DNA from 3 places in the Bacillus sp. MUM 13 genome. Region 3 is predicted to be linked to each of the others. Evidence: predicted binding sites of a transcription regulator. Region 3 holds the regulator's gene; each other region holds the start of a gene.
What was found. Region 3 encodes LexA, which represses DNA repair genes until DNA is damaged. Its sites were predicted from a motif close to CGAACATATGTTCG; they were not measured.
Positions count from the first base shown of each region.

Region 1: the regulator LexA is predicted to act here: its motif matches at 7,090-7,103, upstream of pcrA (DNA helicase PcrA).
Region 2: the regulator LexA is predicted to act here: its motif matches at 9,281-9,294, upstream of BIV59_RS17255 (Y-family DNA polymerase).

Region 1 is NZ_MLYQ01000090.1:18,775-29,428, forward strand. Features, by position in the region: gene pruA (L-glutamate gamma-semialdehyde dehydrogenase) at 1-1,259, opposite strand, end outside; gene BIV59_RS18335 (CamS family sex pheromone protein) at 1,538-2,707, opposite strand; gene ligA (NAD-dependent DNA ligase LigA) at 2,721-4,727, opposite strand; gene pcrA (DNA helicase PcrA) at 4,831-7,071, opposite strand; gene pcrB (heptaprenylglyceryl phosphate synthase) at 7,244-7,927, opposite strand; gene BIV59_RS18355 (YerC/YecD family TrpR-related protein) at 8,175-8,468, opposite strand; gene BIV59_RS18360 (DUF3048 domain-containing protein) at 8,500-9,537, opposite strand; gene BIV59_RS18365 (adenine deaminase C-terminal domain-containing protein) at 9,610-10,654, opposite strand, start outside.
Region 2 is NZ_MLYQ01000082.1:2,172-12,825, reverse strand. Features, by position in the region: gene BIV59_RS17300 (ABC transporter substrate-binding protein) at 1-429, shown strand, start outside; gene BIV59_RS17295 (ABC transporter permease) at 511-1,521, shown strand; gene BIV59_RS17290 (ABC transporter ATP-binding protein) at 1,514-2,308, shown strand; gene proC (pyrroline-5-carboxylate reductase) at 2,592-3,440, opposite strand; gene BIV59_RS17280 (MBL fold metallo-hydrolase) at 4,256-5,233, shown strand; gene BIV59_RS17275 (SDR family NAD(P)-dependent oxidoreductase) at 5,208-6,029, shown strand; T-box leader at 6,083-6,307, shown strand; gene proS (proline--tRNA ligase) at 6,353-7,783, shown strand; gene BIV59_RS17265 (peroxiredoxin family protein) at 7,825-8,364, opposite strand; gene BIV59_RS17260 (hypothetical protein) at 8,580-9,107, shown strand; gene BIV59_RS17255 (Y-family DNA polymerase) at 9,359-10,615, shown strand.
Region 3 is NZ_MLYQ01000019.1:895-11,548, reverse strand. Features, by position in the region: gene BIV59_RS06500 (L-dopachrome tautomerase-related protein) at 1-518, opposite strand, end outside; gene BIV59_RS06495 (spore germination protein) at 672-2,168, shown strand; gene BIV59_RS06490 (GerAB/ArcD/ProY family transporter) at 2,165-3,286, shown strand; gene BIV59_RS06485 (Ger(x)C family spore germination protein) at 3,287-4,351, shown strand; gene BIV59_RS23185 (FbpB family small basic protein) at 5,188-5,319, shown strand; gene BIV59_RS06480 (sporulation protein) at 5,365-5,754, shown strand; gene lexA (transcriptional repressor LexA) at 6,016-6,639, opposite strand; gene yneA (cell division suppressor protein YneA) at 6,796-7,107, shown strand; gene BIV59_RS06465 (YneB family resolvase-like protein) at 7,124-7,777, shown strand; gene BIV59_RS06460 (DUF896 domain-containing protein) at 7,840-8,076, shown strand; gene sirA (sporulation inhibitor of replication protein SirA) at 8,346-8,786, shown strand; gene BIV59_RS06450 (YneF family protein) at 8,872-9,087, shown strand; gene BIV59_RS06440 (sigma-54 interaction domain-containing protein) at 9,624-10,654, shown strand, end outside.

The DNA of each region.
Region 1 (10,654 bases), on a different contig from region 3:
GGACCAAAGATTTCTTCCTGCATCAAGCGGGCTTTCGGATCCAGGTCTGCAATGATTGTCGGCTGGACGAAATATCCTTTAGAGTCGTCGCCTTCTCCGCCGGCTAATAGCCTGCCTTCTCCTTTTCCGATTTCAATGTATTCAAGAATCTTATTATAAGCAGCCTGGTCAATTACAGGCCCCATGAAGTATGACTGGTCTTCCGGATTTCCGACAGTCAATTCCTTCGTTAATTCTACAGCACGGTTTAAGACTTGATCATACACATCTTCTACGATAACAGCACGGGAACATGCTGAACACTTTTGTCCAGAGAAGCCGAATGCCGATTTCACGATAGATTGCGCTGCCAATTCAAGATCTGCTTCTTTGTCGACGACAATTGTATCTTTGCCGCCCATTTCAGCGATCACACGCTTAAGCCATATTTGACCTTCGTTTACCTTAGAAGCACGCTCAAAAATGCGGATGCCGACTTCACGCGATCCTGTAAAGGAAACAAAGCGTGTGCGCGGATGGTCTACCAGGTAGTCTCCAACTTCTGCACCGCTTCCCGGCACGAAGTTCAGGACGCCCTTAGGAAGGCCTGCTTCTTCCATTACTTCTACAAACTTCGCTGCAACAATCGGTGTTGTTGAAGCCGGCTTTAACAGTACCGTGTTTCCGGCAACGATGGCAGCAACAGTCGTTCCAGCCATGATTGCAAATGGGAAGTTCCATGGTGAAATGATAATGCCGACACCAAGCGGTATATAATCAAAACGGTTGAACTCGTCCGGACGGCTTTGAACAGGAAGGCCATTTTTCAATTTCAGCATCTGGCGCGCATAAAATTCAAGGAAATCAATTGCTTCGGCAGTATCTGCATCTGCTTCATGCCAAGGCTTTCCTGCTTCCTTCGTCATAAGAGCCGAGAACTCGTGCTTACGGCGGCGGATGATGGCAGCTGCTTTAAAAAGAACATCAGCTCTTACCTCCGGCTTCACCTTGCGCCATGATTTAAATGCTTCATCAGCAGCCTCCATTGCCTTTTCAGCCAAGTCGCGGCTTGCTTTTGAAACGCTTCCAATTACTTCGTCTTTATTAGCAGGATTGTAAGAAACAATTTTATCTTCAGTGGAGATTCTTTCTCCTCCGATTAATAGGTCATAGTCTTTGCCAAGGTATTCCTTAACGGTTTTTAATCCTTCAAGGAACCCATTTTTATTGGAGTCTTGAGAAAAGTCAGTAAATGGTTCATGCTTGTATGCCTGTACCAAGATAATCCCTCCTATGTATAATTCTTTAACACCATCTATCATTTTAACTGATAAGTTCAAACTCTTCAAACATCTTCATATAGTATTTCTGAAAGAATTTTCTAAAAATCTTTTAATCTCTTCTTTTTACATCCATGTATGTTCTATTGCCAGGTGTTTTCGCTTCAGCCGCCTGATTTTTGCAGACAGTTGTACCCTGTTCCTTACGCTCAAGCCGGCATGAGGCAGATTCCCGCAAAAAATCCCGGTACAGCAGTACCGGGATTTCCTAAAGTCTATTAATCATAAATATGGACGGTTGGCTGGTCCTGATTCGCTTTTCGCACAATAAGTGCTTCCGGTCCATTTACCGATGTAATGGACACCTGGACGGAAACATACGCAGGGAAGCGCTCCATAACGAGTCCTGTTACATATTGGGTGAAGCCCACTGCTTCTGAGCTCCCATAAAATTGAATCGGAATATCAATATTTAAAGACTTCATTTGATCTTCTTCATAAAGAGCCCTTCCCATTACTCCATTGAAGTTAGGGAAATACTTTTCTACATCCTGTTTAAAGTTCAGGAATGCCACATTGTCATCTCTGTGATCTGTATTTGCAGTATCAGAGGGAAGGAGATAATACTTTTCATTCACCTTTTCCCATTTATCCACCTGACCGCTTCCTGCATCTACATTTGTATAATAAATGAAATTCCCCGGAATCACAGAAGATTTCTGCTTTTGCTCAAATAAAGCAATCGTAATTGGAATGTTTTTAAGCTTGTCCATCTTTCTAAGGCGCTGTAATACCTGCTGGGCGATTTGTTTACCATGTGAAACAACCTCCGCCTGAGGAACTTTTGTATTATAGGTAGCGCCGTACTCTTCTTTTTGATAATAGTGTACAGAATTGAGGGCAAGACCAATCACAACACCGCCAAGGCTCACCTTATTCTTTGAATCCTTAAGCAGATAATCCTGCTCAAGAATGTGGGCCAGGTATATCGGATATTTCTTATTTCGGGTATCAATATTGCCTTTACCCGGATCTAATGGATTCAAGCCAATATTATCGCCGGCCTTTATGCCATTTTCCTTGGCCTGTGCCTTAGTGAACTTGCGGTTCAGCCAAAGACTCACGGTATGTGAATCAAGGGATTGCCCTTCCTGGAAAAGATACTTATTCGGATCAAAATTATTCTGCGCTATTCTCATGAGCCCTGTTTCGAACTCTTTAATGTCATAGCGGGTATTTAAATTGGAAACTACAAGTCCTCTCGCTTTTGCCGGTTCAAATGGCAGTATCGTACGGTAGTATTCATCAGAAATTTTGTACTTTGGAATAATTGCTTTTTCTTTTGATTTTGATGAATCCTTCACCACTTCCTGCTGCTTGTCGAATTTCGGGGCACACCCCGCAAGAAACAGCATTATAATCAGCACGAGAAAGGGAACTTTCTTCATGGCTTACACCCTCTTACTTATTTAATTCTTCAATCAGCCGTTCCTCGTCCCAAACATCAATTCCTAAACTTTCAGCCTTGGCAAGCTTGGAGCCTGCATCTTCCCCCGCAATCAGGAGATCCGTTTTTTTGCTGACGCTTCCTGAAACCTTGGCTCCCAGTGCCTCAAGCTTCTCCTGGGCCTCGCCTCTTGTCAATATACTCAGTTTACCAGTGAGCACGATGGTTTTGCCAGCAAATATAGAGTCAGATTCTTCTGGAGAGACCGGCCTCGGCCCCTTATATTCAAAATTAACTCCTGCTGCTTGCAGCTCCTTCAGCAGTTCCTGCACCTCTTCCATCTCAAAATAGGAAACAACAGAATCAGCCATTTTCCCACCGATTTCATTGATGGAAGTCAATTCCTCTGCTGTTGCCTTGCTTAAGGCTTCCATGCTTCCGAGCTCCTGGGCAAGTGTTTTCGCCGCTTTCGATCCGACATGGCGGATCCCTAGGCCAAACAGCAGACGTTCAAGCGAATTGCTTTTAGATGCCTGTATGGCCTGCAGCAGATTTGAAGCGGATTTTTCTCCCATCCGTTCCAGTCCCAGAAGCTGTTCTTCTGTCAATTTATAAATATCGGCAACATCCTTTATCAGATGCTCACCGAACAATTGGCTGATTACCTTTTCCCCAAGTCCGTCAATATTCATCGCATTCCTGGATACAAAGTGGATCAGCCCTTCACGGATTTGTGCCGGGCATTTCGGATTAATGCAGCGAAGGGCCACTTCCCCCTCCAGCCTCACAAGCTCGCTATCGCACTCAGGGCAATGCGCAGGCATAAAGAAATCCCTCTCTTCGCCTGTCCTCTTCTCAGCAAGGACATTCACGACCTCTGGTATGATATCGCCGGCCTTTTTGACAACTACTTTATCGCCGATTTTAATATCCTTTTCGCGGATTAAGTCTTCATTATGAAGAGTGGCCCGCTGTACGGTCGTGCCTGCAACACGAACAGGATCCAGTATGGCAGTTGGGGTTACGACCCCTGTCCTGCCGACATTAAGCTCAATATCCCTGAGTGTGGTTATGACTTCCTCGGCAGGGAATTTATACGCTATGGACCAGCGGGGGCTTTTTGCCGTTCTTCCCAGCTCCTCTTGCTGATCAAGGGAATCCACCTTTACAACGATTCCGTCGATGTCATAGGCCAGATTCGGACGCTTTTCTCCCCATCCCGAGATATACTCAAGTACTTCCTCAATGCCTGCGCATTTTTTCCGTTCATGGTTGGTTTTAAAGCCAAGCCTATCCAGAAGGTTCAAGCCTTCGCTGTGAGACTTCACACCTGTTTCGCCAAGATCTGCAATGGCATATAGAAAAATATCAAGCTTTCTTTTCGCCGCAAGTTTGGGATCCAGCTGCCTTAGGGACCCTGCAGCCGCATTGCGCGGATTTGCGAATGGCTCCTCTCCGCGCTCTTCTTTCCCCTTGTTCAGAGCTTCAAATGATTTCTTCGGCATGAACGCTTCACCGCGGACCTCGAGTGTAACTGCTTCCTTAAGTTTAAGAGGAATGGTTTTAATGGTCTTCAGGTTTTCCGTGATATCCTCGCCGACCGTCCCGTCCCCCCGGGTCGCCCCGCGGGTAAAGTAGCCATTTTCATACTGCAGGGTCACGGCCAAACCGTCAATTTTCAATTCACAGACATAGGAATAGTCTTCTCCCACTGCCTGGCGGACCTTTCTGTCAAAGTCCCTTAAATCATCTTCGTTGAAGGCATTGGCAAGGCTGAGCATCGGACTGCTGTGCTCGACCTTTTCAAACATATCTAAAATCGCTCCGCCCACACGATGTGTCGGAGAATCAGGAGTGCGCAGCTCTGGAAATTGCTCTTCATATTCAATGAGCTCTCTTAAAAGCTTGTCATACTCTGAATCCGGCACAGAGGGCTTATCCATTACATAATATTCATAACTGTACTGATTCAGCAGATTCTGCAGGTCTGTGACAATTTTTTGCGCAGCCTTTATGTCCATAAATCCAGCCCTTTCTTTTTTACAGATAAATTCAGACTGACAGACCCTTCAGTCAGTCTGAATAGCTTCTATTTTATTTTAGACTGCGGGAGAATGCCCGCATTTATGCTTTTTCAATTGGTGCAAACTTGGCCAACAAGCGTTTGATGCCGGTAGGGCTCGGGAATGCAATATCAAGTTCCTTCCCTTCGCCTTCACCTTTCACACTGACGACCGTTCCGGTTCCCCACTTTTTATGTGAAGCCTTGTCGCCGACCTTCCAGCCGATTTCATCTCCGCCTGTTTTAGAAGGCGCCGATACAGCCCGCCCAAATGATGGGGTACGCTGGGTGCCGCCTGATTGAACAGGTTTTGAAGAATAGCTGCTTTGGCTGCTGAACCTTTTGGCCTTAGGCTTCGGCATCAGGTCTTCAAGCAGGTCTTCCGGAATTTCACTAATGAACCGGGAAACAGGATTCATGTTTGTCCGTCCGTATAGTGTCCTCATTTGGGCATTCGTGATGTAAAGCTCGGTTTCTGCACGCGTAATACCCACGTAAGCAAGACGCCGCTCTTCTTCCATTTCTTCTTCATCCATGAGTGAACGGCTGTGAGGAAACACGCCTTCCTCAAGCCCCAATAGGAACACTACAGGAAACTCCAGCCCCTTTGCAGAGTGCAGCGTCATTAATGTGACTGTCTCCTGTGCTTCATCTGTATCATCCAGTGAATCAATATCTGCCACTAGAGCAAGATCAGTCAGGAATCCAACTAGTGATTTATCATCATTTTTTTCCTCAAAGTTCTTTGTTACAGATAGAAATTCATCAATGTTTTCCAGCCTGCTTTGAGATTCGATTGTTTTTTCAGCCTCAAGCATTTCACGGTATCCTGACTTGCCGATGACCTCTTCCACCAGCTCTGTAACAGAAAGGTATTCCTGCATGTTGCTGTAGCCTTTGACAAGATCCCGGAACTCCCTTGCCGCCTTCATGATTTTCGGGCTGAGACCGATATGCTCAATCTCCTCCAGCGCCCCAAACATGGAAAGGTCCTGGCTTGCAGCATAGTCCGCGATTTTATCCAGGGAGGTAGAGCCTACTCCCCGTTTCGGCACATTAATCACCCTGCGCAGGCTGATATCATCATCCGGATTCGCAATCAGGCGCAAATAAGCTAAGATATCCTTGATTTCTTTGCGGTCATAGAACTTGATGCCGCCCACGATGCTGTACTGGATATTGGATTTCAGCAGCACTTCCTCCATGACACGTGACTGTGCATTTGTGCGGTACAATATGGCGAAGTCAGAGAGCTTTCTGCCAGAATCCCTGGATATTTCATTAATCTTTCCGGCTACAAACTGTGCTTCTCCCTGCTCGCTGTCTGCACGGAGATAAAAGATCTTATTTCCTTCAGAGTTTTCAGTCCAAAGATTCTTCGGCTTCCGGTTGCTGTTATTTCCAATGACACCGTTGGCTGCGGAAAGAATTCTTTTCGTCGAACGGTAGTTCTGCTCAAGGAAAATGACCGTTGCATTCGGATAATCCTTTTCAAAAGACAGGATGTTGGCTATATCAGCACCCCGCCAGCGGTAAATGGACTGATCGGAATCACCGACAACACAGATGTTCCTGAAGCGGGATGCCATCTGCTTTACAAGCATATATTGTGCCCGGTTTGTATCCTGGTACTCATCCACATGAATATACTGGAATTTGCGCTGATAATATTCAAGCACCTCAGGAACACGCTGAAACAGCAGGATCGTCATCATGATCAAATCATCAAAGTCGAGTGCCTGGTTCTTGCGGAGCCTTTTTTGATACTCTGTATAAACATCAGCAGTCACCTGGCTATAGTAATCGCCTGCTGTTTTTGCAAATTCTTCAGGGCTGACAAGTTCATTTTTTGCTGAACTGATGCTGCCGAGGATTGCCCGATAATCATATTTTTTCGTATCCATATTCTTATCTTTAAGAATCTGTTTAATCACCGATTGCTGATCAGTTGTATCGAGGATTGAAAAATTACGGTTAAAGCCGATCCGGTCAATGTCGCGCCTTAAGATCCGCACACACATCGAGTGAAAGGTGGATACCCAGATTTCATCTGCCGCTCCACCCAATATTGCCCGGATTCTCTCCTTCATTTCCCTTGCTGCTTTATTTGTAAAAGTGATCGCAAGAATATTCCATGGCGCCACTTCTTTTTCCACCATTAAATAAGCAATCCGGTGTGTCAGCACCCTGGTTTTTCCGCTCCCTGCGCCGGCCATGATCAAAAGGGGGCCATCCGTTGCTTTCACTGCCTTTTGCTGCTGTTCATTTAAACCATTTACTAATTTCTCAGATAAAAACTGCATGAAAACACCGCCTTTTTTCGAACGTTTGTTCCTAGTATATAAAAAATTCAAACCCCTTGTCCACTCCCGGAGAAAAGGCGCACAAGCAGAAAGGCCTTTTCCCCTTAACTCCCTGCTTGATATTGGCCTCATAGTGCCAGGTGCTTCGGGATTGAATCAGAACCTTCAAACTCTATTTAACAGCTTTTACTGTTTCCAGTGCCGCTTCCAGGTTATCATAAATAATATTTCCGACTACAATGACATCTGCATGAGCTGCCATTTCCTTAGCCTGCTCTGCTGAAGCAATGCCGCCCCCATAAAAAAAGACAGCTTCTTCCAAATTACTTTTTGCTTTTTCTGCGACAAGAGGATCTCCGTACATTCCGCTGTACTCCAGATAAAAAATAGGAAGATGAAACATTCTTTCGGCCATCATCGCATAGGCTCCAACATCCTCGGCATCCTTGTTTGCATCAGCCTTTGTTAAAAGCGCTGCCTTGCTGTAAGGATTAAGAATGCAGTATCCTTCTACAAATATTTCGTCCCAGTTCATGATTTCCCCGTATTCCTTCACAGCTTTATGATGCAGATTCATAATCCAATCCGGATCTGTGCTGTTTAAGACAGAGGGAATAAAGTACAGATCAAATCCTGGCGTTACCGTCTCTGCGTCAGAAATCTCCAGGACACATGGCACGGTATATCTGCGCACCCTTGCCATTAAATCCAATACTTTTTCAAGGGTGATGCCGTCAGATCCCCCCACCATGATGGCGTCTGTTCCGGATTCGCAGATCGCCTCCAGCGCCTCATCACTTATTTCCTTATCTGGATCGAGTTTGAACACATGCTTCCACTCGCGAAAATCGTACATCGTTATCCTCCATTCTAATTCCCATTACATTATAGCATTAAGATTTTTCAATAAAAAAGAGATGTATTTGCAAAAAATTTCTGAAACAAATACGAAAAGCTCATGTCCTGCCCAGGCAAGTATATGCAAGCAAGAACAGAAGGCCCGGACTCATAGCTATCATGAACCTGCCCAGTATCCCCTAAAAAACAAAAAGCCGGAATAGATAATCCGGCTGTCTGTGCTGATTTTATAAGCGTTCGGTAACTCAGTCTTCCGCAATTCGGTCAAGTGCCATTGTATAGGCATCGTTTCCGTAGTTTAAGCAGCGCTTAACCCGTGAAATCGTAGCTGTGCTTGCGCCTGTCTCCGTTTCGATTTTATGATAGGTTTTTCCTTCTTGAAGCATGCGTGCAACCTCAAGGCGCTGTGCAAGTGACTGAATTTCATTCACCGTGCACAAATCATCAAAAAACCGATAGCATTCATCCAAATCTTTTAAAGTCAAAACCGCTTTAAAAAGCTGGTCCAGTTCTTTTCCTCTTAATTTCTCTATTTGCATAGTGTATCTCCTTTAAATGTCTGATTCCCTATTACTTATAGGATAGGCTGCCAGCAAGCCCGGGATGATCCGGGATGATATTCACCCACGTTTTTCCGGGGACGAGGCCTGCCTCTTTGCCATTCCTGAAAGGAACGATTTCCCCGTGTACATTCTTCCACTCTACTTTGTTCACTTTCCCTTTTTGAAAGAGATATCCTTTGCCGCCTGAAGTAAAGTTAATATCACGGCGCCCGTAGCTGTCAATAATCTTGTGATGCGCCTCAATCACTAAAATATTGTCAAGCAGAATGGATGCACCTGTTTTATATTCCACCGTTTGCTGATTGTTTGTATACCGTTTATATTTTCCTTGGGCATTATCATACGCATAAGTATCATCGAATGATGCGGAACCATATGAAACGGAAATCGTTCCTGCCGGGTCTCCCTGCAATTCCTTCAGCTGCTTAGCGTTCAAAAATGAAAAGGCCCTGGGCGCGCCGGTTAAATTAAACGATTTCATTTTTGCTCCCTTTTCAATGCTGCTGTAGGTAATATAGGAATTATGCGGAGCTTTCCGGTCTGAAGATCGTTTGAACAGTGTGCCATCATACTGGATCCCATTCAGATTATCAATATAACCGCTTTTGAGCAGTTTTTTGGCATCAGGGCTATAACCATGTGCTATATAAATACTATTGAAGCCTTTGGCCAATTTTACAAAGTAATCCCGCGCACTGCGGACTGGACCTGCCTGCTCTGGCTTTTCACTTTGATATACAGCCAAGAACCTGGTTATACCTGCTTCAGCAAGCATTTCGTACACAACATCTGCTTTGGAAAGCCCTGTTTGCGGCCTTGCCTTCGGATGATTGTTAATCATGATGGCAATTGCCCTGCTGTCCGCAGAATTTTTCGTGCCTATACCCGTTAAAGGGTACTTATATGAACCTTGCTTTATATCTGTATCTTTAGTTTTAGTGCTATCCGTTGACCGAGGTTCCTGTTTGGGTTTGTCATCTTGTTTATGGCTGCAGCCAGCCACCAGAAGAAACGAAGACAGCAGGATTGAAAAAGTTTTACGCATGGTGACCGCACACTCCCTGACTAAATTTTCAGGCTCTTTCCCTCGAGGTTGAAAAACTTCTTCTTTTATATTTTAACGCATTATAGAAGGAAAGAGTATAGTTTTCTTCATAACATCGTATACTCCATTTTGAGTCACCCGGATATAAGGCAGGTGGGTGGATGAGAAGAACTGCATCGTATAAATCGGGTCAGAAAAAGGATATCCCCTCTCCTTCAATAACTGCTTTAATTCCTTTTCTTCCTTTATAAGCATCTCTACCGGTTTGTCTGACATCAATCCCTTTAGTTTCAGAGGAAGTTCGAAGATAATTTTACCATTTTCAGCAAGTACTATGCCCCCGCCTATTTCTTTCATTCTGTTAAAGGCAAGGATGATGTCTTCCTTCCGTTTGCCAATCGCCACAATATCACCCGTGTTGGAATAAGAGCTTACAATCCCGCACAGCCTGTCTGCAAATCCTTTTACAATTGTATTGATGCGCCACGTGCCGCCCCTGTCGAGCATGGAGAAAAAACACTCATTGTGATCAAAGGACAGCTCTCCATATGATACGTCGGAGGAGATGGAATAGGGCTTCGTAATCACGTCATTCACCATTTCGATCCCAAACGGCATGGAAAATTCGAGATCATCAAAATCCATCTTCCAGTCAAGCTTTAGCGGCTCAAAATCATATTCTGTCCAATCTATATCAGTATCGGCTTCAAGGTTTACGCCGTCTTTTTTCACCCACTTGCCCTTGGCGAGCACCGAAACAGGAACTGGGTTTTTCTCGTCAGATAAAAAATTGATGTTTGCCACCCGGCCGGTCGCAATGGTTCCATGCAGGTATTCAATGTTATAATACTTCGCTATGTTAATAGTCGCCATGTTATAAGCATCAATTACCGGTATTCCCCGGTCAATCGCCATTTTAATCATCACATCAATCAGTCCATTTTCATAGAAGGAAGGCGGAGACCCGTCTGTTGTAAAAAAGAACCTATCGAAATGGGATATGCCCATTTCCAAGATTTCATCGAGCAGCACAGGGAGATCCGGACGGATGGATGAATACCTGAGTGAAACGGTATATCCCTGCAGCAATCGTGTCATTACTTCTTTACCTGTCATG
Region 2 (10,654 bases), on a different contig from region 3:
AAAGAAGAAGCCGCCAAATCGGGCATCAAGGTTGTTGAATCATCTGTGTCCACCTCTGCTGAAGTCAAGCAGGCGGCTGAATCCCTTGCCGGAAAAGTGGATGCCCTGTACATCATTACAGACAACACTGTCGTATCTGCGCTTGAATCTGTCGTTATGGTCTCAAAAAGCAAGCATCTGCCGCTATTCGTGGGAGAATTGGATTCTGTAAAACGCGGCGGCTTTGCTGCCTACGGATTCAGCTATTATGACATTGGATATGAAGCAGGCATTAAGGCTTCGGAAATCTTGAAGGACGGAAAAAAACCGGGGGACATACCTGTTGACTATCCACAGAAATTGAAACTCGTCATCAATGAAAAGGCAGCGGCGGATATGGGAGTTACAATTAAGGATAGCTGGAAGAAAGAGGCCGAACTCATTAAATAATCATAGAACACGCCTTAACACATTTCGTTCTTCTTTCAATATCCTGTTTTACTTTGATTTTGCAGCGAAAGGGGAAATAAAATGCTTATATTATTCAGTTCGTTTGAGTCAGGAGTTATTTATGCAATCATGGCTTTAGGCGTTTACCTGACCTTCCGGATTCTTGATTTTCCCGATATGACAGTCGATGGCAGCTTTGTCACAGGAGCTTCTGTCTCAGCGATTATGATTGTCAGCGGATATTCCCCCATTACGGCAACACTGGCTGCCCTGGCTGCCGGATTTGCAGCAGGTACCATAACAGGTCTCCTTCATACAAGAGGAAAGATCAATCCGCTGTTATCCGGAATTTTAATGATGATTGCTTTATACTCTGTAAACTTGAGAATTATGGGGAGATCCAATGTTCCTCTTTTATCAGAGAAGACAATCATGACCAATATCAGTGATGTGTGGGCTAAAACCGGATTGGATGCTTTGATTAACTCTGCGTTTACTGCCATCGGCCTTGGAGATAGCCTTCCTGGGACCTGGGCCATTTTAATCGTGATGCTGATTTTGGCTGTTGTTATTAAAATAGGATTATCCTCTTTTTTGAAAACGGAAATCGGCCTTGCACTTCGGGCGACTGGCGATAACGAGGCGATGGTGAAAAGCTTTTCTGCTCATACCGGGAATATGAAGGTGCTTGGGCTTGCTATCGGAAACGCTCTGGTTGCATTTTCCGGTTCACTGGTCAGCCAGTATAATGGCTTCAGTGATGTAGGGATGGGAATTGGCATTATCGTAATAGGACTGGCATCCGTGATTATAGGGGAAGCCATATTTGGATCTAAAACTATCGGCAGGGCCACATTGGCTGTTATCGGGGGATCGGTTGTTTATCGCCTTGTGGTCTCCCTGGCTCTGCAAGTGAAGTTCCTTCAAACTGGGGATGTTAAGCTAATTACTGCCATTATCGTAATAGGGGCCTTAATTCTTCCGCAAATATCCGGCTACCGCAAGAAAGAGAGCAGGAAGAAAAAACGCCTGGAAGAACTGAGGCTAAGCAAGCTTAACAGCAAAAATAAGGGCGGTGAGGAGTTTGCTTAAGCTAAACGGAATATATAAAGTGTTCAACGAAGGCACTCCTGACGAAAAACTGGCGCTGGATGACTTGGAGCTTCACTTGGATAAAGGGGAATTTATCACGGTAATCGGAAGCAATGGAGCGGGGAAATCTACCTTGATGAACATGATTTCAGGAAAACTTCTTCCGGATGCAGGCGAGGTCTTTATTGATGGACGGGATGTTACAGGTACCGGGGAGCATATCCGCTCAGCGATGATAGGCCGTGTTTTTCAGGATCCGATGACTGGCACTGCTCCTAATATGACCATTGAAGAAAACCTTGCCATCGCCTATGGCAGAACCAAGAAAAGAAGCCTTGGATTCGGCGTTAATAAGAAAAGGAAAATATTTTTCAGGGAAAAGCTGGAGTCTCTCCACCTTGGACTTGAAAACAGGATGGGCGCCAAGGTCGGATTATTATCCGGCGGAGAGCGCCAGGCCCTTTCACTATTGATGGCTACCTTTACTGATCCCAATATCCTGCTTCTGGATGAACATACTGCAGCGCTTGATCCATCCCGCGCAGAGCTGGTTGCTTCTCTCACAAAGAAAATAGTCGAGGAAAATCAGCTGACGGCATTAATGGTGACACACAACATGCAGCAGGCGATAGATCTTGGGAATTCATTAATCATGATGGATAAAGGCAGAATCATTTTTCAGGCAAGGGGCAAGGAAAAACAGCATCTTACTGTTGAAAGGCTGCTCCATGAATTTCAAAGCATTAAAGGAGAGGGCATGCTGAATGACCGTGCCGTATTAATCTGAATAACCAATAACCCCCCGTTCATTCTTTGAACGGGGGGTTTCTGCGCTTTCTATTTAGGCGCTTTATCTGTCTGAGGGCCCCAAGGAAGGTGCCACAAAGACGTTGCCGCAGGACGCGGCATTCTTAGTCTTTGATCCTCTGACAGGCGTTTTCGGTTTTTATTAATCTAGATTCAGTGCCTACCTTGCTATGCAAAACCCTATTTGCTTCGCAAGGTGATCAAGGCGCTTCCGCTTTTCAAGCTACAAAGGGTATAGCCAAAATATTGGCTGGGGAATGGGCTTACCGATCTTCTTTTCCTGCATCCTCAATTTGCTGTGAAATCTGCTGGCCCATGCGCCGGGATTGCTGAGCGGCTTCAAATATACATGCTTCAAAAGCTTCCTGTACCCTGTATTCCGCTAAAACCCTTAATCCAGCTTCGGTCGTTCCTCCTGGGGATGTGACTTCCTTCCTGAGCTCTATAGGGGATTTGTCTGACCTTTGCAGCATTTCTGCTGCTCCTATTAAGGTTTGGATAATCAGGGATTTCGCTGTTGCTTTTTCAAGTCCAAGAATTCCTATGGAAGCTTCCATCGCCTCGGCCAGGTAATAAATGTAGGCCGGGCCGCTTCCGGAAAGCCCGGTCACAGCGTTTAACTGGTCTTCCTCAACTATTTCTGCTGTGCCTATTGTTTCAAAAAGAGTGATTGCATCATTCATTTCTTTATCATGCGCAAAGCGATTCGCTGAAAGGGCTGTTGCCGATTTACCTACGGCTGCAGATGTGTTGGGCATAGCGCGGACAATCGCGATATCTTTTCTAAGAATGCCTTCAAGGCTTGAAGTATGAACCCCTGCAGCTACGGAAATCAGCAGGGTGCTTTTTTGGAAGTGATTTCTTGATGCCAAAAGTGCTGCGTGCACATCCTTTGGCTTTACCGCCAGGACAGCTATGTCTGCTTCCGCTAATAAATCCTGTTTGGATTGTGTGGTGTATATCCCGAACTTCCGTGCCAAATAGGAGAGTCTATCTTGATTGGAATGATTGCCAGCATAAATTTCCTGGGGCTGATATTTTCCGCCTGCAAGCATTCCTGCAATAATGGCTTCTGTCATGGACCCGCTGCCGATAAAAGCGATTTTCCTCATATTTTCCATCTCCTTAGATTAGTGTCATGGCTCAATACCCTAGCATAAGTTCCTCATAGCTCTATTAGTGATGTGGACCCGCAGCTGGCGAGTGAAAATCCTCAAGATTAACCGGGACAAATAAAAAGACCTCCCGTCCAATAAAGGACGAAAGGTCTGGCTTCCGTGGTACCACCTTTTTTCATCTTTCCCAGGGGAAGATGCAGCTTAAGATCCATTAACGCTGGAATGTACGTCAGTTTTTGCTGAAAGCTATAAGGTAGGTTCAGTGTCACAGAGGGCGGTGAAGCCTTTCAGCCTAATTGAGCTTCACTCTCTTTCGCCATGCGGCATCTACTGGCCTTAATCAATGCCGTGCTATTTTTAGTTATTAGTGATTATGGGGCATGTACAAGCAGTTTGTCAATAATTAATTTTTCTGAAAAATCCCTGAGGCAGGAGATGCCAAATGTGAATCACAAATGCTGTTTAAACAGTTGTATACCCGGCCATTTCTGGGCTAGGCAGGTTATACAGTTATCCCGCTCTATATACAGAATGCCTAACAGACAGGTTCTTTGCTTCTTCGCACACCGATTGCCCTTGCCTTCGATAAAAAGTTATGTGAAAATAATGACAATTTCTGATTGTCAATGATAAACTAATGACATGATGGTTCATTTATCGTTTTGCTCTGTTAATGGTCTGTTCATGCTGATGCTGGGTTCCTCTGCACGATCCGGAGACACATGAGGCTGAAATTGGCAGCGTTTAATTAAATGACGCTGCATGTTTATATAATTATCTATTTAAATATAACTTTATAAGGGGTATGTATGATGGCCGAATGGATTGGAAATATTGCTAAATTATCACTTCCGACTCCCTATGCCGTAGGGGATGTGAATGTGTATGTTGTTAAAGGAGATGCATTGACATTGATTGACGCAGGCTCAAGGACCGGGGAATCCCGTTCTAGCCTGATCCGGCAGCTCGGGGAACTACGTCTTGAAATGAACGATATCGAGCAGGTGCTGATTACTCACCACCATCCTGACCACGCAGGCGGTCTCGACTTTTTTACAAAAGACATTAACATTCTTGGCCACCTCTATAACCAAAGATGGTTTGAGATGGATGAGGACTTTATTGAGCTTCATGACCAGTTTTATAAAGATTTTTCCCGTGAAATGGGCATACCAGATGAAATGCTTGGCTACATAAATGATTACCGGAGCGCAGACCGTTCCATTACCAATAAGAAGCTTACGTCCTTTTTGGCAGAAGGAGACGATCTTCCGGGACTTCGCGGATGGAAAACCATAGAAACTCCAGGACATGCACAAAGCCATTTGTCCTTCTATAAAGAAAGTGATGGAATCATGATAGGCGGTGATCATCTGCTTGCAAAAATTACGCCAAACCCTTTAATGGAGCCGCCTTTTCAGCCAGGAGAAGAGCGTCCTAAACCTCTTTTGCAATATAACAGTTCTCTCGAAAAATGCCTGGAGCTTCCTATTTCGCTGGTTTATACGGGGCATGGCGAAGAAATCAGGGATGTGCCGGCAGTGATACTGTCAGGCAGGGTACGGCAGCATGAGCGTGCTATGAAGGTCAAAAAGATGATAGAGGCACATCCATCTTCAGGCTTTGAAATATGCAGGCAGCTTTTCCCGAAGGTGTATCAAAGAGAGCTTGGACTGACCCTGTCAGAGACAGTTGGACAGCTTGATTATCTGGAGAGTTTAGGAGAAATTGAGCATGACACCTCTTCAGGTGTTATGATATATGCAATCAACCAATTGCAGAGGTGAAGAAGTGAGTAAAATACAGGGAAAATGTGTGGTAATAACAGGTGCATCAGGCGGAATAGGAAGGGAAATTGCCAGGCGTTCTGCCAGTCTTGGGGCAAAAGTTGTCCTGCTTGCAAGGAATTATAATGCGCTTTTGGAATTAAAGGAAGAATTAATTAAGGAGTATGGCACTGAAGCATATGCCTATCAGCTTGATGTAGGCGATTCCGATAAAGTCGGGGAAGTTTTCCGCGAGATTTATGAACAAGCGGGTGAAATAGACGTTCTTGTAAATAATGCCGGATACGGAGTCTTCAAGGAAGCGGATGAAACGGATATGAAGGAAACTGAAGCCATGTTCCGCGTGAATGTTTTCGGTCTGATGGCGGCCACTCAAATGGTGCTTCCAGGTATGAAGCGGCGCCAAAGCGGGCATATCATAAATATAGCATCACAGGCAGGAAAAATGGCCACGCCGAAGTCCAGTCTTTATTCTTCTACCAAATTTGCTGTTCTCGGGTATTCCAATGCCCTTCGGATGGAGCTGAAGAGGGATCATGTTTTTGTTACAACGGTCAATCCGGGGCCGATTCAAACCAACTTTTTTAACATTGCGGATGAATCAGGATCCTATACGAAAAATATCGAAAAATTCATGCTGAATCCAAAGGATGTGGCGGAAAAGGTGGTTGGGTCCATGTTTACCGGCAAGCGGGAAATTAACCTTCCGGGATGGATGAATGCCGCCAGCAGACTGCACAATCTGTTTCCGAAAACGGTGGAGACTCTTGGGAAAAGGGCCTTTTTTAAAAAATGACAAAAGGTCTTGACATGGACGGGCTAAAAATAATATAGTACTAAAAAACTGATAATGAAACGTTAAAGAAGGATTAGTAAAATATAAGGTGCCTATTACAGAGAGGGAATTATACAGCTGAAATATTCCTGAGGAACCCATTTGAACCTGCCTTCTGAGTTCTGCTTCGGGCCTTATGGCGAAGAGGCAGCGGTTAAATCCGTTATCCTTCTTAAGAGCATGAAACACTGCGGTGTTTTTTGAATAAGGGTGGTACCGCCAAAGCCTTGGTCCCTTTCTTGGGATCAGGCTTTTTTTGCGTTTATAAAAATGAGGTGAAATGAATGAAAAAGGAATTTGTCAAAGAAATTACACCCATGGGTGATGACTTTGCCCAGTGGTATACCGATGTTGTGACCAAAGCCGACTTAATCGATTATTCAAGCGTCCGCGGATCCATGATTATACGCCCGTACGGGTATGCGCTTTGGGAAAACATTAAAAATGAACTGGATATGCGGATTAAAGAAACAGGACATGAAAATGTGTATATGCCTTTGCTGATACCTGAAAGCCTTTTGCAAAAGGAAAAAGACCACATCGAAGGCTTTGCTCCTGAAGTTGCCTGGGTGACGCACGGGGGAACAGAGGAGCTTGCTGAGCGCCTGTGCATCCGTCCGACCTCAGAGGTGCTGTTTTGTGAGCATTACAGCAAAATTATTCATTCCTATCGCGATTTGCCTAAGCTTTATAATCAGTGGGCAAGCGTAATCCGCTGGGAAAAAACGACCCGGCCGTTTCTCCGGACACTGGAATTTCTCTGGCAGGAAGGACATACCGCGCATGCTACGGATGAGGAAGCACATGAAGAAACCAAAAGAATGCTTGATGTGTATGCAGCACTTTGTGAAGAGATTCTTGCCATACCGGTGATTAAGGGGCAAAAGACAGAAAAAGAAAAATTTGCCGGCGCAAAGTTCACATATACCATTGAAAGCCTGATGCATGACGGCAAGGCTTTGCAGACGGGCACCTCCCATCACCTAGGAGACGGTTTTGCGAAAGCTTTTAACATTCAGTACAGTGATAAGTCCGGTGCTCTGCAATATGTGAACCAGACTTCATGGGGCCTGACTACACGTGTGATTGGTGCTCTGATTATGGTGCACGGAGATGACAGGGGGCTGATTATTCCTCCAAAAGCAGCTCCGGTACAGCTGATGATCATCCCGGTTGCCCAGCATAAAGAAGGAGTGCTCGATTTTGCTTATCATTTAAAAAACAGGCTTTCCAAAACCTTCCGCACGGATATAGACGCCAGCGATAGATCGCCAGGATGGAAATTCAATGAACATGAAATGAAGGGCATTCCTCTCCGGCTGGAAGCAGGGCCGCGTGATATTGAAAAAGGACAGGTGATCCTTGTGCGCAGGGATACTGGCGAGAAGTCTTTTGTTCCAATTGATGATGTTGAACAGAAAGTGGCAGAAACACTTGAAGAGATCCAGAAAAGTTTATATAAAAGAGCGTTAAAGCTGCGGGAAGAAAAAACCTCCTCTGTGTTAACGATGGAGGAATTCAAGGAAGTGTCCGCCGCTCATCCGGGATTCATCAAAGCGATGTGGTGCGGAAGCAGAGAATGCGAAGATCAAATAAAAGAAGAAACAGGGGCAACCTCCAGATGCATTCCATTTCAAAAGGAAACCCTTTCAGATAAGTGCGTTTGCTGCGGCAAAGATGAAAAACATATGGTCTATTGGGCAAAAGCCTATTAATCATTCAAAAGCGGGAAAGCTGAAGACTTTCCCGCTCCTTATTAGAATTTGTCCTGAGTCAGTTCCGCCATTTTCTTTTCATCCATAGGCCCGATCATAACACTCCTGATCATGCCGTTTTTATCAAGGATATACGAAGTCGGAATCGTATAGACTTTATAAAGGCTGCCGATTTTTCCATTTTTATCGAGTGCGATCGGAAATGTCATGTTGTTATTCTTCACAAAATCCTGAACAGCTGCCAAACTTCTGTCATTTGCAGTCAAGTTAACGGCTAAAATGGTAATGTCTCTGTTTTGATTTTTCTGGAAAAAGCTCTGCATTTCAGGGATTTCTGACCTGCAAGGCGGGCACCAGGTTGTAAAGAAGTTTAAAATGACAGTTTTACCCCGAAAGCCGGACAGCTTAAGCTTTTTTCCATTTAAAGAGGCAAGCTCAAAGTCAGGGGCCAGATCTCCAGCTTCAAGACCGATGCGGCCCGTCTCTTTTTCCTGTGAAGATAACGCCGCAGCCTGCTGTCCATTAAGGCAGCATGCAGCGGAAATGATGGCTATAAGGCATAAACACTTCATCTTATTCATCGCAAGTCCTCCTTTTTTATAAAGGCTCTAAGCACTATGCTTTAGAGGAACATAGTACTTCTCTAATTAGAAGACAAGATCAGCAGAGCCGCTGCAAACTAGTATGTGCATAATGGCTTCTTTTCATGAAAATCCCATTTGGTAATTTCCCTGTTTTTTCCATGATTCTTTTCTGTTATTCTTGTTATATAGCAGACGGGAAGAAGGCGGGCAAAATGACTGATTTCAAAACATGTCTTATTGTATTAGGATGTTTCTTTCTTTTTGGATGCATCCAGCTCCAGACTCAAACAGAAAGTGTGAAAAAAGGGGAAATGGGCTTTATAACAGATCTTCAGGATAAAAAGAGGGTACTGATTAAAAATACATATTATACGGTTTCAGATTCCACCTATCTTAAAGACACGAGCGGCAGAAAGCTGGACGTTAATGATTTGAAAATCGGAATGAAAGTAAAGCCCTGGTACACTGGAAGCATTAAGCATTCTCATTCTCCTCCTGCCAGCACAGAAGCTAAGCTCTTGCTTGTCCAAAACGACCAGGAAAGCCTTCGGGAGCAGCAGGCCGTGCTTTCCGCCATTAAAAAACTGAAAAAGGGAAAGAGCGAACGATTTCTGGTGAGGGATTTTTCTCATATACCTGAGGATAAGGTGTATGTCATTGAAATGATGCGCCGGTCAAATTTAGATACTTCCTTTACAGTAACAGTCAATGCGGCAAACTTCGAAGTCCTTTTTTATTAGAAGATACCAGTGCAGATCTTCCTCCCTGAAGAGGGAGTTTTTTTTTGCCGGCATTTCCAATCATCTGCCTGCAGGTTTTCCGCAGGAATATCCCGGTATTTTCCTGGAAAATTGGATATAACCGGAATGGAAGCTCAAAATGTAGAATTTTGAAGTAAAATTTCCATTGAACACGAACGTGTATTCGATTAATATAATGGGTATACTAATGTAAGCGAACGTATATTCTTGTTGTTGGGTGGAGAAAGAACATGGATTACAGATCAATGCCGAAAAAATCTATCATGTGCATCGATATTAAAAGTTTTTATGCAAGCTGCTCAGCTGTCATGCTCGGGCTCGATCCGCTGGAATGCCATCTCGCTGTGGTAGGAAATCTGGAACGCTCCGGAAGTGTGGTGCTCGCCGCTTCTCCCAGGCTGAAAAAGGATTTTGGAATTAAGACCGGATCACGGATGTTTGAAATCCCTGATGATCCCCGGATTATCCTGACAGAGCCTAAAATGGCGGTATATCTGAGGATGTCTACAGAAATTACCCGCTTGTTCCATCGATATGTGCCAAAGGAATCCATCCATGTGTACAGTGTCGACGAAAGCTTCCTGCAGGTGGACGGTGCCGTGCCGCTGTGGGGGGATGCCAGGGAGATTGCCGAAAAGATAAGAAATGACATCGAACGGGAATTCCAGCTTCCATGTGCAATCGGGATTGGCCCAAACATGCTTTTAGCCAAACTGTGCCTGGATCTTGAAGCCAAGAAAAAGGGCATCGCCGAATGGTCATATGAAGATGTAAAAACAAAGCTCTGGCCCGTTTCTCCCCTTAACGAAATGTGGGGAATTGGAAAACGCCTTCAAAAAACCTTAAATGGGATGGGCATCTTTACAGTGGGGCAGCTTGCCAATTATCCGCTCCATTTGCTGGAGGAAAAATTCGGCATTATGGGCAACCAGCTTTACCATCATGCATGGGGGATAGATCTTTCTGAAATTGGCGCACCGATCATGGAGGGGCAGGTGAGCTTTGGAAAAAGCCAGATTCTTCTTCGCGATTATAAGGGAGAGGAAGAAGTGAAGCATGTGATGCTTGAAATATGCGAGGAGGTCGGAAGGAGGGCCCGGTCTTCACGCAAAGCAGGCAGGACGGTGAGCCTCGGGATCGGCTACAGCCGTGAGGAATTCGGAGGAGGCTTTCACCGGTCGAGATCCATTGACGAACCAACAAACATTACGATGGATCTATATGAAATCTGCCTGGAGCTTTTCCGGGAAAATTATGTTTCCAAAACAGTACGGAGCATATCTGTTACCTTATCCAATATCGTCGATGATAATGAAATGCAGCTGACATTGTTTGACTCATCACGCTGGAAAAAGAGGGACTTGGCCTATACAGTTGACCGTATCCGGAATAAATACGGCTCAAAAGCACTGCTTCGGGCTGTCTCCTATACAGCAGCTGGAACGGCTGTTTACCGCAGCAAGCTTCTGGGAGGCCATAAATCATAGTACAGCAATCATGAAATGCAGGATTTGTCAGGAGGGATA
Region 3 (10,654 bases):
CCGGTTTCTAAATCCACAACAATGATCCCTCCAGGGCCTTTGGAGGATGAATCTGTAATATAGGCATAACCGGCTTTTCCTACGCGAAAATCAAAGCGAACATCATTCAAATATGTGGTTGGCAGGACTACTTCTTCTGTAAAGGTATACACATTTCTGATTGTATTTGTGTTTAAATCAACGGCGACTAGTTTTGCCCCCCTTTTAATTGGTTCAGAAAAATTGGGTGCTGCTGTATCCAATACCCAAAGTGTTCCCCTTCCATCAGCCACTACACTTTGGACACTGATAAATGACATAGCAACGTTTGCTGGGTTAGCCAAATTTGTTTCTAAATTTGGATAGGGCTGCAATTGGTCTCCTGCAATTTCCGCCACCGTAAATTTTACGTCATCTCCCCATTTCGGAAAGCACACGAAAATACGCCCGGTTTCTGACACGGTAACGCCTGTAGGCATAGCCCCATAAAATGAATGAACGAGTTCTAACTTACCGAAATACTTTTCCATTGGCAGCATAAATTTTCATCTCCCTCATTTGAATGCTGTTTTTCTTGTCCCTAGGCACAAAACATTACAGAGCACTTGGTTTTCTTTGGTTAAAATCTATTCCCCTGAACATAATAAATGCAGGAGCTATTATTAAGGTATTCGGTCAGGTGGTATGTATTGATGTTTCGTAAAAAGAAAAGGGCAGCAGCGAATCAGAAAAAAAATGAAGAGAAAAAAAGGAATACTCATGAAGACGTGACACTTGAATTATTGAAAAAAGTAACAGAGAAAATGGATGATGCTGAAATCGTACAGAGGCAAACAAACAACGGTGTTTCTTTTTCACTTGTTTACATACAAACGTTAATTGACAAGGAGAGACTGAACGAGGCGGTTATTCAGCCGCTTCTCCTGAGCAAGGATCAGACGTTTATTCAGGGGATATCCACCTGTAGCGTTTTAAGAATCCATTCAATAGAAGAAGCCAAAGAACACATGGTGTTTGGTGCTGTTCTCATCCATGATCAAGAGAATAATGAATGGTGGGCGGTAAAACTGGAGAATTCGCTCAGTCGAGCAATCGAAAATTCAGAAGTTGAGACAATAATGTACGGGCCAAAAGACAGCTTTACTGAAAGGATTGAGCAGAATATGTTCATGATTCGGCGGCGTCTGCCTGTCACTGAGCTAAAAGCAGAAAAATTCCAGGCAGGTTCGAATACCAAAACCCAGGTTCAGATGCTTTATATTGAAGGAATTGCCAATCCGGATATCGTCGAAATTGCTCGGAAAAATATTTCTAAAGTTAACACTGACTTGATTTTGGAGAGCTCCAATCTTTCCGCTTTTATGGATGATCATACGCACAGTTTGTTTCCGCAGTTTATGCAGACGGACCGGCCGGACTCATGTGCCTTTTCACTGGGGCTAGGCAAGATCATTATTTTGCTAAATGATACACCTTTTGCGCTCATCGCCCCCATTACCTTTTTTCATCTGTTTCAATCTCCAGAAGATTATGTTCATCGCTGGGTGATTGCGAGTTTTTTACGGAGCCTTCGTTATTTTAGTTTTTTTATAGCCATTACTCTGATTCCTCTTTATGTCGCATTAACCACTCATCATTATCAGATGATTCCGCTCCAGATTCTGTATGTACTCACGGAATCACGGACCAAACTGCCATTCACTCCATTTTGGGAATCAGTGATCATGTTGGTTATCATTGAAATTATTAAAGAAGCGAGTTTACGGATGCCGACAAAAACGAGTCAGACGATTGGAGTGATTGGTGGTATTGTTATCGGACAAGCTGCTGTCGAAGCGGGATTTGCCAGCAAAGTGTTGATTGTTCTCGTGGGAATCTCGGCGATTGCGTCATTTTTAGTGCCGAATTATTTAGTCACAAAAGCAACTACCGTTCTTCAATTTTTGATTCTTATACTTGCATCATTTCTGGGGATCTTGGGGATTGCCTTTGGATTGATTCTTCTGCTCGCTCATCTGAATGCTCTTTCTTCCTTAAAACAGCCATTTTTTGCACCAGTTGCTCCGCTTTACTGGAGAGATTGGAAAGATCTTTTTGTTCGCGTACCATTGCCATGGGCAAAGCTGCGGCCGGAATATTTGAAGACAGTGAAAAAATGGCGGGTTTCTAAAGGGGAGGGGAGCGAATGAGCAGCAGATTTCAGTTGTTTGATCGAACTGCTGTTATGGGAAGCGGTTATATCTTTGCCATGGTGAACCGGATGCAAATGCTGTACTATGTATTAATTTTGCCCAAACATTTGGTCCATCCTTATATGATGGCAGGGATCCTTGGGGTGGGATTTCTTTCGCAGGTCAATCTTTTGATTTTGTCAAAATTTTTAACATCAAATTATTATGTTCTAGGTTATCGCGGCTTTGTACAACTATTTAGCGAAAAGCTTGTCCGATTCTTTGCACTTCTGGGCTTTTTTTTCATTTTAATTAAAGTGATCGTGACCACTTTGGGGTATGTCGAAATTGTCCACCAATTTATGTTTCCCTCGATGAAGACGAGCTGGCTTATTTTCTTCTTGATGGCATCCGGGTTTTATATCGCTTCTCAAGGGATGGAGAAAACGATTCGCTTGTCCATCATCGGTTTTTTTGCCACGATATGGGTGATTCTTGTCTATATTCCATATTTTTTGCCGCCGATTGCCGAAACTCATCATTTGTATCCGTTGGTGCCTGCGGCGAGTTCATTTCCTTCATGGTATGGACTGTTCATGATTTGGTCTGCCCTCTCTGGACCTGAGTATTTAGTTTGCCTCGGCCCCTGGATCGGCCCTAAGGAAAAGATTTTAAGGGGAATGAGTATAGGCAATGCACTGTCAGTCTTTGAATACCTTGTTCTGTTTGTGGCTTGTCTTCTATATTATGGTTCACCATACTTGGAGAAGATGAGCTTTCCGGTTGTGAACATGATCCGCTATCTGCAGTCACCCGTTTTTGAAAGGGTGGATCTTATATTAATTTCCCTAAACATGATTTATTTTCTCTATTTGATTGCCCTTTTTTTACTATGTTTATATGGAGCAATAAGAATCGTTTCAGGGAGAATAAACATCGAGACGAATCGTAAGGGATTTTTAGGAAGTATTATTGCCGTTTTTATATGTATGCTAGTCATTAATGGTTGGTACTGGAGGGAAGGAAAGGAATTAAATGTATGGGTAACTCTTCAGCTATGGCTGGGTGCAATAACCTACCTTTTGGTTCCTTCAGTACTTGCCATTGCAATGAAATGGAAAAGGGGGCAGTCTTAGATGAAGTCTTTTTTGTCCATCTTTTGTATCCTCCTCATTATTTCAGGCTGTTCATCACCTTATGTTGAAGACAATACTGTTGAGGAGATTGCTCCGGTCACGTTTTGGTCCCTGAATCAAGGTGAAGGAGGCAAACTGAAAATAACGACCCTCGTCCCTCCGGTTACTGATGAGAAAAAAAAGCTGTTTTCACTGAATGTGGATTTATTAAAGCAAGGGAAAAAAGAATTTAACCTGAAGTTTTATCGGGAGTTGAAGCTTGGCCAACTTCGCGTGCTGATCATTAATGAAAAACTGGCAAAAAAAGAAGTCATCTCGTTAATTGATACGATCCTCACTGATCCTGATGTATCTCCGCGTCTTTTTGTTGTATTGGTCAGAGGAAGCTTTGAAGATTTTTTAGAAAGTGAAAACAAAATGGAAAAGAATCTGGATTACAACCTTTACCGGATGTTCAGGCATTATGAAAGAAGAAATCAAGGGGAAATGAGCATCGTCAATTTGCATGAATTTATGGAAAAGGTCTACTCTCCTTATTCGGATCCAGTGCTTCCGTTATTTAAGGCAGACAAAGATAATTTTACGTATGAAGGAACTGCTTTATTTAATGAAAATAAGTATGTGGGTTCCTTTAATAAAAGGGAAGACCAAATGTTTCAGCTCATTGCCAATGACCACTATTTAAAGAATCTTCCCATCCCGCATCTCAATGTTTCCTTGGGTCAGGTACGCTCAACGGTTCATATGCAGGTCGATGATCATTTCAAAACGTTAACCATTCATGTTAAGCTAAAGGGAAGAATTGATGAATACCGAGGACACCGAAACATACTCAGCCGAACGGAAATGAATAGAATGAACCACGATATCGAGTCTTATTTCCAAAGGGAAACCGTGAGGCTTGTAAAGGAAACACAAAGGTTAAAGATAGAACCGCTGGAAGTGGGAGGCCATACGCTTTCTCCCTTGGTTCATCCAATGACACGAAGGGTATGGCTGGACAAATATGAAAAGATGAAGGTTATTGTGAAATACTCAGTGAAAATAGAACCGCTAAGTTTGTAATTTTAATAAGGTTTACACCTAAAAGAAGCCAGCATTTTTATTTGGAGCAAAAGTATTAATCCATAATAGGAAAAACACGAGTATCCACACGGAATTGATCTAGGCTGCCGAATTTCATGGGCCTTTTCTGATATGCCTATTTTTCCTATGCATGCTTAGAAAAGACCATGTGAAATAGGTCTTTGGCATGATATGGCTTAGACGAACCAAAGAAGTGATTTTATAACAGAAAAAGAAAACATTTACGGAGGAACACTTCTTAAAAACAGGCATGTGTGAGGTGTATGCATGGAAGAGCGTGTATAAGATATATACTTTGATACATCCTTGAGCGGGCACAACTTAAAAGCAAATAGAGTATTCACTGATTCATGTTTGGCTGCTGCTGGTTCTTATTACAGCGCTGAACGGCTGGGCATACTCGATTGAATACTCTTGCAGTATCAAAAACCTGATTTTATTAACGTTTAAGTAGTCTTAACTAAACATCCTGCCTATTTGGCAGAAAAACTGATTATGACTGATTGAATGGAACTGTTATTCATTACGGTATGACATTGACATTAACTATTAAATATAGTAAACTTAAAATAATTAAATGAATCGTTCTCCTGAAGGGGAGTAGCTTTTACAGCAAAGTCGTCATTACGGAATTCATTCCCGGCTTTGCTGGCAGCTTAATGCTGTTAGCGAGACCTTTGCCAATTTGGTAAAGGTCTTTATTTATGAGAAAAAGCCTTTACCATTATAATGGTTAAAGGCTTTTTCTGTTGTTAATAACTAAAACAGATTAAATCCTAAGGGTGGCATTCAAAGAAAAAAAGAGGGGTGTCCAAATGAAAAAAAGAAAAATCTCCATGAGGGAATTAGTGGAAAAAAATAAAAAGGAACTTATGAAAGATAAAGTGTTGAATGAAAAAATAGAAAAAAGATTAGAAGATAAATATTTAAAAATGAAATATCAATAAAGGTCAAAAGAATAGTTAAAAAAACAAACAAAGGAATGGATGTTCATGATCTTAAGAAAATATATGTCTATGTTAGGGATTGGTGCAGCAAATATTGATCTCGTATTAGAAAAAAACACATATAAGAAAGAAGAACTGGTATATGGAGACTTTGTAATCAAAGGAGGTACCATAGAGCAGCAGCTCAAACGAATTGAATGCAGCTTTATCCAGGTTAGTAAAAATGAAAAAAAACAGAAAATCATTGAATCTTCGACCATTTTAACATCAAGAATAATAGAACCAGAAAGTATTCATAACCTTCCATTTATGTTTAAGCTTCCGTTCTCTATAGAACCCTCGGATCAAACAACATCTCATTTTTTCAGGACGAGGCTGATATTTGATGAAGGAATGGAAAGCAAGGATCAAGACGGGATCAAGATAATCGGATAAAAAAAGTTAAATAAATTAATAGATTATTGCCACTTGAATCCATTTTTGACAATACAGTACAGGCACCACACGTCTTTTAAGGCTGTGGTGTTTTTTTATTAATATAAATACCGGGTTAATAACCTGAATCCTTTCAAAAAGCCATCCGGAAATTGATATGATGAAAAACAGGGATTAGCAAGTTATGATTTTTAAAAAAAGGAAATTCTATCTATGAATATATCAGCATATATTAAAAAAAAGCGCAATAGCATGCGCTTTTTAATGGATATTTCTATAAAGGCCAATGACTTTCCCCAATATAGCTACATTTCTCAAAATGATAGGGTCCATCGAAGAGTTTTCAGGCTGAAGACGTACAAAATCCTTTTCCTTAAAAAATCTTTTAACAGTGGCCTCGTTTTCTTCAGTCATAGCAACAACGATATCCCCGTTGTTTGCAGTGCTTTGCTGTTTAACGATAACGTAGTCGCCATCTAGTATTCCTGCTTCGATCATGCTTTCACCCATAATTTCAAGCATAAATACCTGTTCATCATGTGAGGCCATGCTTTCAGGAAGCGGAAAATATTCTTCAATATTTTCAACAGCTGTAATCGGCAATCCTGCTGTTACTTTTCCCAGGAGAGGAACGTTCACAACTTTGCTGCTTGGAATGCTGCTGCTTTCTTCCATTTCCAATATTTCAATAGCCCTTGGCTTAGTTGGGTCTCTGCGGATTAATCCCTTGCTTTCCAGGCGTGATAAGTGCCCGTGGACAGTCGAACTGGATGCCAAACCGACTGCTTCGCCAATTTCCCGTACGGAAGGCGGATATCCTTTTTTGCGCACCTCATCTTTAATGAATTCTAAAATATCCTGCTGTCGTTTAGAAAGTTTTGTCATACGCACACCTCTTCTCAAAATCCTTTGTCTCATTATAACATGCTGTTTTAAGAGATACAAACATAAGTTCGAATTTCTGTTGACTAAAAACACACGTTCGTATTATACTGTTCATATAACAAGCGAACAAATATTCGATTTGAAAGGAAGATTGTTATGAGAAGCCTAGTCAAAAAGCATTCTTATACTTTATTATTAGCAGGTTTAGTTTTTGTTCTTTCATTAATTTATTCTATTAATCTTAATAACGATGGCAAACAATCCTATCAATCAGTAACTGTGCAATCGGGTGACACGCTATGGAAGATAGCTGATCAATATAAAACAGAAGATTTGACAAAAGTTGAATTCATTGATTGGATAGAAAAACATAATGATATATACTCCAGAACCCTTAAACCGGGGGACAATATCATTATTCCAGTAACTAAAGGAGAACTTGTCAGTAACCTGGCAAGTGAACAATAAAAAAGGTTGGGAAAAAATGAATGCAATGATATACTGCCGAGTCAGCACTGAAAAATCCTCACAGGAAACATCTCTTGCCAGGCAGGAAGAAGAATTATTAAAGCTGGCGGATAAATTAAGTTTCGAAGTCTGTGCCACTATCAAAGAGCAAGCGAGCGGATATGAGCTGAATAGAGACGGGATATTTGAAATTCTCGATTTAATCAAAGATAAGAAAGCGAATGCCTTGTTGATACAGGATGAAACAAGACTAGGTCGGGGAAATGCGAAGATAGCTCTTTTTCATGTGCTTATCAAAGAGGGGATTACTATTTACACGCTTTCGCATGAAGGTGAAATTGAATTATCGGATTCTGATGCCATGGTAATAGAAATTGTCGGCATTGTTGAAGAGTATCAGAGAAAACTTCATAATCTAAAAATCAAAAGAGGCATGCTCCGGGCAGTAGAACAAGGATTCCGGCCAGAAAAAAACCTGAAAAACCATGGCAATCCTGCCGGCAGAGAGAAAAAGGAAGTTCCGGTCGAAGAGATCGTTCGCTTAAGGATGAATGGGCTGACCTTTGAAGAAATTTCAGCAACTTTAAGAGGATTTGGCTATAAGGTTTCTAAGGCAACGGTCCACCGCCGTTATCTTGAGCATCAAAAAGGGATAGAAAGTCAGTCATAGAACTTGTTTTTTTCGATGATTTTATATAACATGACAGTATCAGAAAAAGAAGGAGCGAGACGATGCTGTCGAAAGAAAAAATCGCCCGTATTAATGAATTGTCAAAGAAGTCAAAAGCAGAAGGCTTAACAAATGAGGAAGCGAAGGAGCAATCTAAGCTTCGAAGTGAATACCTTCAGACTTTTAGAAAATCAATGTCCGATACCCTAGAAAACGTGACAGTGATAGATCCAGAGGGCAATGATGTCACGCCCGATAAAATTAAAGAAATTAAAAGCATGAAAAAAAATCTGCATTAAACATTGCAGCTTGGAAAAAGAGAATGCATAAAATATGTATTCTCTTTTTTTAATAGCCTGAAATTTTTGGAATTTCGAGTGAGTTACCTTGAAGAAGCCCCAAGCTAAGTCTGTTTCCAATTTATTAGGGTGAAGTAATTGATAAAAAACCTCTCAATAGTGAATGAATTATGTTTTCGACAAAATCATTTAATTTTTTTATCATATAACAACATTTCTTTCCGATAATAGCAGATATAATAAGAAAAAGGCTGTTAGGAGGCGTTGTATTGAGAAATTATCGGATATATCTTATAGAAGATGAATTTGCCTATCATTTTTATGGCAGAGAGAAGATGTTTTTCAATTTGTTTTTGGAGTATACTAATGCCTCTGGTGAGAAGAAGAGTATTTTGCAAAAGCAAATCGAATATGTTACAAAAACGATACCAGAAAACCAGCTGCAGTCAGAAATAAAGAATAAAACAACAAAAAAAAATAATATAACGAGTCAGAATGGTGTTTATCTCTTAGACAATACAAATGGATTCAGTAAAGCAGCTCTAATCATCCATGTCGATTATTTGGCTTTAAAAGCAGACGGCAATTTTGAAGCTGAAACTGCATTTTTTGAATGCATTAGAAAATGTGACTCCAATTTTCTTGCTCTTGATTTCGATAACAATCGATATGGCTGGCTAAAACCGATAAAAGAGAGAAAATTTGTCTAAATAGAGGACTTTCTACTGCGCAGTATTGTATAATATTCCTTGGTCTAGTACACTGTATGATAGACAACATGAAGGAGGAAATAGTATGTGGGTATACATTCTAGTTGGTGTTCTGGCATTAATGGTCGGAATAGCATTAGGATTTTTCATAGCTCGGAAATACATGATGGACTACTTAAAGAAAAATCCGCCAATCAATGAACAAATGTTAAAAATGATGATGATGCAAATGGGTATGAAACCTTCCCAGAAAAAGATCAATCAAATGATGAGTGCTATGAACAAGCAACAAACAAAATAAATCCTGATATATCAAGGGTTTATCACTTGATTGAAGGCAATTATAGGACAAGCTTTTCTAAGAATACGATGTAGAGTGAATTTTTCATCGGAATTTTTATACTATAATTGGTGTATCTTTCATCAAACTAATCCGAAACCACTTTTTCTATTGGAAACTAAACCAATGAAGGGTGGTTTTTTTGTGTTATTTGAGGATGTTTTAGGTATATGTACCACTGTCAAGCTAAAGGATACACAGAAAAGACGATGAAAAATAAACGCGAAGAGTATAAGCAGTTGAAGTTTTATTTGAAGGATTCATCACTTTGCTGTTTTCCATATTTAAAAATTTCCAAATACAAGAAGTGCGTCAAAAAGTTGGATATGCTCTTAAAGGCCTGGTTTATAGGACTTTCTATTTAATAGACAGTTTAACTTAAGTAAAGACATAACTCTTCTCTATGCTCTTATTTTTATTGTAATTTTCAGATTAATGTTATAATAAACATAACATTAATCCAAAAATATATTGTTGGTGATAGGGGTGTTAGTTGAGTGACCCATCGAGAACACAGCAAAAACATCCATAAAAAGCTGATACAAGAATTTAAATTAAATGACTTTATTGAGTTAATGGAACATCCGTCCATGTTATTTCATGAGGGGGGAGATGTTATATTTTTCAACGAGTCCTCCAGGAACATCTTCCACTTAAGTTATGACTTTTCTTTTCAAAAATCTCAGCAGACATTTTTGAGTCAACAAATTATAAGGATGGATATAGATTTTTTGGAAGAGTTTTGTTCTATAAATGACATTGAGTATTACAGGTCAGTACGAAAAATTCGATTCGGTGATGTAATATTTCTATTAGAAACCCTTGATCCTTTATGTGTATTTGAAAGAAAAACCAAAGAATTGGCCAACCTCAAATTTACCAAACAGATTATTGATTCAGTACATGATGGTATATATATTGCAGATGAAAGGGGATTCACACTTCATGTGAATAACAGATACTCTGAAATTACCGGGATTAAAAATGAAGAGGTCCAGGGACTTCACGTTTGTGAGCTGGTTAACCGTAAGTATTTTGATAGTACCATTACTTTGAAGGTTATTAAAGAAAAAAAGAGAGTTTCAATCTTACAAAAAATTAAAAATGGACACCGGCTCAGGACTGTAACAGGAAATCCTATTTGTGATGAACAAGGAAATCTAATGATTGTAGTTAATACTGTACATGATATGACAGAATTAAACCGATTAAGAGAATCACTCAAAGAACAGGAGATTACCAATACGAAACAAAAAATTGAGCTGCAGATACTCCGTTCTCAAATGGCAGAGGTTCCAGAGTTAGTTGGCAATAGTGCGGCCATTGGATCAGTTAAGATGAAGATAAAAAAAATATCCGAAATTGACTCCACCGTATTGATTTTAGGTGAAACAGGTTGTGGTAAAAATGTAGTGGCCAGGGCTATTCATAAATTGAGTGATAGGGCCTCTAAGCCTTTTATTGAGGTCAATTGTGGGTCAATCCCAGAACATTTAATAGAGTCGGAATTGTTTGGGTACGCAAATGG